DNA from 2 places in the Streptomyces sp. NPDC052016 genome. Region 1 is predicted to be linked to the other one. Evidence: riboswitches for the same ligand, from Rfam matches in the RefSeq annotation. Region 1 holds a riboswitch; the other holds the start of a gene.
The links. Region 1 has a riboswitch for cyclic di-AMP ahead of ACIHAR_RS37150 (M23 family metallopeptidase). Riboswitches for the same ligand answer to the same signal wherever they lie in the genome.

Region 1 (3,173 bases):
GCGCGCGGCCACTCGCGGGAGGCCGGCGACCCCGTCGTCCACGCCGAGGAGGCGGCCCTCGCGAAGATCGACCCCGCCGACCCCCGGCTGCCCATGGCCACCGTCTACACCAGCCTCGAACCCTGCACCCGCCGTTCCTCCCGCCCGACCCCCTGCGCCCGGCTCGTCCTCGACGCCGGGGTCCGCAGGGTGGTGACCGCCTGGCGCGAGCCGAACACCTTCGTGACCGACGCCGACGGAACCGGTCTGCTGACGGCCGCGGGCGTGGACGTCCTCGTCCTCCCGGAGTACGAGGAGCGGGCGGCGGCCCCGAACCGGCATCTCCTGTGAGCGGGGTCTGGGCTTTCCCGCGGGCCCTGTGAGTGGGGTCAGGGCTTTCCCGCGGGGGGCCCTTGAGCGGGCTCAGGGTTTCCCCGCCGGGGGGCGCGGGGGAACCGCGCGATCGGCCGCCGTGAACCACCCCGCCCCGGCTCCCGGGCGCCGCTGAACAAAGGTGTGCGCTTCGTGTCCGGCGGATGGCGTACACTGGTGTCATACCGACGCGGGGTGGAGCAGCTCGGTAGCTCGCTGGGCTCATAACCCAGAGGTCGCAGGTTCAAATCCTGTCCCCGCTACTCAAGGCCGAGGGCCGGAACCCGATCACAGGGTTCCGGCCCTCGGTGGTTTCTCCGTGACGTCCCTGACGGCTTTCTCGCGCACCGTGATCGGCTGAGCGCCCTGTGCATAACAACTGAGTCACCATCAAAAACGCTGCGACTCCTGTAGCGACCGCGAGGCGTGGTCAACTCGCCCGGTTTTCACCGCTCCTGGGGCGAAAGTCCAGGCCAGAAATGTTGTTGATCAAGTGGAACAGCTTGGAATCCAACCCCCGGGTCTATTAACGTTCGATAACGCAGCGCGGTCGTCCCAGCCGTCACAAGAGGCGGCTCCGTGCGCACGCGCCGAATCCCGTAAGGGAACCGGGGAACCACCACCTTGGGGTGAATCACGCGGAAGCCGCCGTGGAAACACGGCCGGATTTACGCGCGTAGGAGACCTTCCCGCTCCGAACCCGTCAGCTAACCCGGTAGGCGACGGAAGGAAAGGAGTACGCCCGCGTGGCGTCCAACCGGCCTGCCCCAGAAGCCCCCAGCGCGCCCAGCCAGACCTTCGGTTATGGCGGCTACCGCACCGACGAGGGCCCCTGGGAGGAGTGGAACCCCACCGCGGAGTCCATTCGCCCGGTACGCGGCCGGCACCGCGTCGCCAAGCAGCGCGGCGGACTCGCCCGCAGCTCCACCGTCCTGGGCGTCGGCGTCATAGCCGCCGTCGGCGCGGGCGGCATGGCCAGCGCCAACACCGGCAAGCCGCCTGTCTCCATCTCCATGCCGGACCTCCCCAACGTGGGTTCCCTGATCTCGGACGACGACACCCCCGCCGAGGAGCCCGCGCCCGCCCTCAGCGCCTTCGGCAGCACCCTCGCCGCCGACGACAGCGCCGAGAGCGCGGCCGACGCCGGCGAGGCGCTGCGCAGCCGGATCATGGCGCAGGCCGAGTCGCAGCAGACGCAGCTCGAGACCAAGGCCCAGGCCGCCGCCGAGGCCGCCGCGGCCAAGGCGGAGGCGGAAGCGGCCGCCAAGGCCCAGAAGGAGGCGGAGGCCAAGGCCGCCGCCGCGAAGAAGAAGGCCGCCGAGGAGGCCGCGAAGAAGGCCGAGGCCGAGCGGCTGGCCGAGCTCGCCAAGCAGTACACGCTGCCGACCTCCTCGTACACCATCACCTCGACGTTCGGTCAGGCCGGCGCCTACTGGTCCTCCGGGTACCACACCGGCCTCGACTTCGCCGCCCCCACCGGCACCCTGCTCAAGGCCGTGCACAGCGGCACCATCACCTCGGCCGGCTGGGACGGGTCGTACGGGTACAAGACCGTGCTCACCCTCGACGACGGCACCGAGATCTGGTACGCCCACCAGTCCTCCATCAGCGTCAGCGTCGGCCAGAAGGTCGCCACCGGTGACGTCATCGGCCGCGTCGGCGCCACCGGCAACGTCACCGGCGCCCACCTCCACCTCGAGGTCCACCCCGGCGGCAGCAGCTCGGGCATCGACCCGGCCGCCTGGCTGCGGGACAAGGGGCTGAGCCTCTGAGGTCCCGTACCTCCTGAGTATTCCGGGGGCCGGTGAGGTGGTTTCCCGGATGTTTGCGGAACCCTTGGCCGGAGGCGCGGAATGCGTGCCTCCGGCCACGGCGTTGAATCGGAGCATGACTTCTCTGCGCAAGCTCGGCTCCTCGGACCTCGAGGTCTTCCCGCTCGCCCTCGGCGGCAACGTCTTCGGCTGGACCGCCGACGAGGCGGCCACCTTCGCCGTGCTCGACGCCTACACGGCCGCCGGCGGCAACTTCGTCGACACCGCCGACTCCTACTCGGCGTGGGTCGACGGCAACAGCGGCGGTGAGTCCGAGACCCTCATCGGCAACTGGCTCAGGGCCCGCGGCAACCGCGACGACGTCGTGATCGCGACGAAGGTGAGCCAGCACCCCGACTTCCAGGGCCTGACCGCCGCCAACATCAAGGCCGCCGCCGACGCCTCGCTGCGCCGCCTGGGCACCGACCGCATCGACCTCTACTACACCCACTTCGACAAGCCCGAGGTGCCCGTCGAGGAGATCGTCGGCGCGCTCGACGCGTTGGTGAAGGCGGGCAAGGTGCGGCACATCGCCGCCTCCAACATCTCCGCCGAACGCCTGCGGGCCTCCCTGGAGTTCTCCGACCGCGAGGGCCTCGCCCGGTACGTCGCCCTCCAGCCGCACTACAACCTCGTCTCACGCGACACGTACGAGGGCGAGCTGCGGGACCTGGTCGCCGCCACCGGCCTCGCCGCCGTGCCCTACTTCGCGCTGGCCGCCGGCTTCCTCACCGGCAAGTACCGGCCCGGTGCGACGGTGGACAGCGCGCGGGCCCAGGGGGCCGGAAAGCACCTGCAGACCGAGCGGGGGCGGAAGGTCCTCGCCGCCCTCGACGAGATCGCCCGGGCCCACGACAGCGAGATCGCCACCGTGGCACTGGCGTGGCTCGCCGCTCAGCCGACGGTGGTCGCGCCGATCGCCTCCGCACGGACCGTGGAGCAGCTGCCGGCGCTGCTGGGCGTGGCCGGGCTGGAACTGACGGAGGGCGAGATCGGGCGTCTGACGGAGGC
Region 2 (3,173 bases), on a different contig from region 1:
TGACGTGCGAGGTGCCGCGCGGGCAGGTCGTCGCGCGGGTGTGCGACGTGGCGCCCGACGGCTCCTCGACCCTGGTCACGCGCGGGGTGCTGAACCTCTCCGCCCGTCACGGCCGGGACCGGTCCGTGCCCTGGACGCCGGGCGCGACGGAGGACGTGGCCTTCGCGCTGAACGGCATCGGGTACGCCGTCCCGTCCGGCCACCGCATCCGTCTCGCCGTCTCCTCGGCGTACTGGCCGTGGGTCTGGCCCGAGCCCGGGTCGGCGGCGGGCTTCACCCTGGACCCGGCGGGCAGCGCCCTGGAGTTGCCGGTGCGGACCCGGGACACCGGCCCCGCGGTCGCCTTCGAGGAGGCCGGGCAGTCCCCGCCCCTGGGGGTGACCCACGGGGTGGCGGCCGACGGATGGAGCCCGGACACCCTGGACGAACCGCGTCCGGAACGGCGGGTGGTGCGGGACGTCGCCGAGGGCGCGTGGCGGCTGGAGTTCGATCCCGGCCACGGCGGCACGCGCGTGTACCCCGACGGACTGGAGTTCACCGAGGACGCGCTGGAGACGTACACCATCGCCGAGCACGACCCCCTCACGGCCCGTGCCCGCTCCGACTGGTCGATCCGGCTGCGCCGCCCGGAGCCGGCGTGTGAGGCGGTCGTGCGGACCCGCTCGGAGATCATCTGTGACGGCGTCGACTTCTTCACCTCCGACGAAGTGGTGTGCACGGCGGGCGACGAAGTGGTGTTCCACCGGACGTGGGAGAAACGCGTCCCTCGCACACCGCTCTAGCTCCGCCCCTTAAAACGGACTTGGGATTTATTGTCCGATTCACCCCTCTTGTCGACGCTGGTGACTTGGCTCACTTCGCACATCGAGCCATCCCTGGAACCGGATCCCGCAATTCCACTTCTGTGCTGGGGCAGTTGACGGTTTCCAGCAGCAAAGGATCAAGCACCCCATACACACCTGATCAAGGTCATTACGCCTGTTCCACGAATCAGCCACTTGTTCCGGACATGTGCTCTCGCATACGTTCCCGCCCAGTCGGGCGGACCGCCGAATCCTGCCGCCGCCCTTCACCACCCATCGACGAACCACTCGCACGGCAGGAGCGGGGGACCCAGGTAGAACGCCGGGCCGTACGTCACGCACGTACCGGACCGGCTCGGGGTGAAGTCGCGTCGCCGTACCCCTACGGCGGCCGGCCGGGCACCTCCCAGCCCGAACCCGACAGCTCACCTCGCAGGCGACGGAGAGGAACTTCGCCATGCCCGCTGCCGCTCAGCCCCGCCGCAACCGCCGCCCCCGCCTCGCCCGCACCGTCGCCGCCGTCTGCACCGGCGCCGCCGTGCTCGCCCTCCCGCTGGTCGGCGCCACCAGCGCCTCCGCCGCCACCACGCCGTCGGGCACCACCCTCGCCGGCTACCCCAACAACCTCGACGGCTGGATCCGCCAGTCCCTCGCCATCATGGCGGAGCGGGGCATTCCGGGCACGTACAACGGCATCCACCGCAACATCATGCGCGAGTCCTCCGGCAACCCGAAGGCCATCAACCTCTGGGACTCCAACGCGGCCAAGGGCACCCCGTCCAAGGGCCTGCTCCAGGTCATCGACCCGACCTTCGCCGCGTACCACGTGCCCGGCACCGCCTACGACCCGTACGACCCGGTCGCCAACATCACCGCGGCCTGCAACTACGCGGCGGACCGCTACGGTTCGATCGACAACGTGTTCGGCGCGTACTGACCGGACCTTCCGTCCCCTCTAGGGGAAGAGGCGCTCGAGGACGACGGCCACGCCGTCGTCCTCGTTCGACGTCGTCACCTCGTCGGCCACCGCCTTCAGTTCGGGGTGGGCGTTGGCCATCGCCACGCCGCGCGCCGCCCAGTCGAACATCGGGATGTCGTTGGGCATGTCACCGAAGGCGATCGTGTCCTGGGGCCGCAGACCCAGGTGTTCGGCGGCCAGCGCCAGGCCCGTCGCCTTGGTGATGCCGCACGGCTGGAGCTCCACCGTGCCCGGCCCCGACATGGTGACGGTCGCGAGCGAGCCGACCACCGAGCGGGCCGTCGCCGCCAACTCGTCGTCGGACAGGGCGGGATGGCGCAGCAGCACCTTGCTGATCGGCGCGCACCACAGGTCGTCGCGCGAGCCGACGCGCAGGGCCGGCAGGGTCGGGTGGGGCATCCGGTAGCCCGGCTCGATCAGCGTCAGCCCGTCCACCCCGTCCTGGTCGACGGCCGCGTACACCAGCCCGACCTCCGCCTCGATCTTGCCGAGCGCGGTCTCGGCCAGCTCCCGGTCCAGGGTGACCGACCACAGCAGACGGTCCGCGCCGGCGTCGTACAACTGCGCGCCCTGTCCGCACACCGCGAGCCCCCTGCTGTGCAGGTTCTCCAGCAGCGGCCGCACCCGGGGTGCCGGGCGGCCCGTCACCACCAGGTGGCGGGCGCCGGCGGCCGCCACCCGCGCGAGCGCGTCGAGCGACCGGTCGGAGAAGGTGTCGTCGCCGCGGAGCAGCGTTCCGTCCAGGTCGGTGGCGACGAGGGGGTACGCGCAGCGCGCGGCATCTGCGAAGGGTGCGGCCATGATCAGAGAATACGGATTCCGGCCGCTCCCAACTCACCGGCCGTTCAGCCCGATCGGCCGCCGGCGCACGGACCGGGGCCCTGCGGAAGCAACAGCTTTCTGACGCAACGCCGGGTACGGACCGGTTAAAGGCCTCTGCACCGGTTGGCAACAAGATGGTCCGCTACCTACCGCCCGAACTGCCAGGAGCGGTACCGTCCAGGTGTCCAGGGGGGACTTGATCGGGGGGTCAGGTTGAGCAGTGGACGTATTCGCGTGCTGAGGCCGGAGGATCTCGGCGAGGGGGAGCGAGAGCGGTGGCGGGCGCTGCGCGCCGCGTCCACCGTCCCGCGCAACCCGTTCATGGAGCCGGAGTTCGCCGCCGCCGTGGGCCACGTACGGCCCCGCGCGCGGGTGGCGGTGGTGTACGAGGGGCGGGAGCCGGTCGGCTTCCTGCCCCACGAGCGGGGCCGTCTCGGCCGGGGCCAGGCCCTCGCGTACGGCGTCTCGGACGCCCAGGGAGCCGTGCTGAGCCCGGGCATCGGGCTGGACGCGGACGAACTGGGGCGGGCGTGCTCCCTGTCCAGTTTCGCCTTCGACAACCTGGAGGC

Region 2: it holds a riboswitch for cyclic di-AMP, as region 1 does, so the genes downstream of both, ACIHAR_RS28875 (transglycosylase SLT domain-containing protein) here and ACIHAR_RS37150 (M23 family metallopeptidase) in region 1, are expected to answer to the same signal.

Annotation. Positions count from the first base shown of each region.
Region 1 covers NZ_JBIUBX010000041.1:37,804-40,976, forward strand. Annotated here, with positions in the region: gene ACIHAR_RS37140 (dihydrofolate reductase family protein) at 1-330, shown strand, start outside; tRNA gene ACIHAR_RS37145 (tRNA-Met) at 541-614, shown strand; cyclic di-AMP (ydaO/yuaA leader) riboswitch at 930-1,090, shown strand; gene ACIHAR_RS37150 (M23 family metallopeptidase) at 1,098-2,123, shown strand; gene ACIHAR_RS37155 (aldo/keto reductase) at 2,239-3,173, shown strand, end outside.
Region 2 covers NZ_JBIUBX010000025.1:154,523-157,695, reverse strand. Annotated here, with positions in the region: gene ACIHAR_RS28880 (CocE/NonD family hydrolase) at 1-782, shown strand, start outside; cyclic di-AMP (ydaO/yuaA leader) riboswitch at 1,071-1,257, shown strand; gene ACIHAR_RS28875 (transglycosylase SLT domain-containing protein) at 1,261-1,740, shown strand; gene ACIHAR_RS28870 (HAD family hydrolase) at 1,759-2,583, opposite strand; gene ACIHAR_RS28865 (GNAT family N-acetyltransferase) at 2,839-3,173, shown strand, end outside.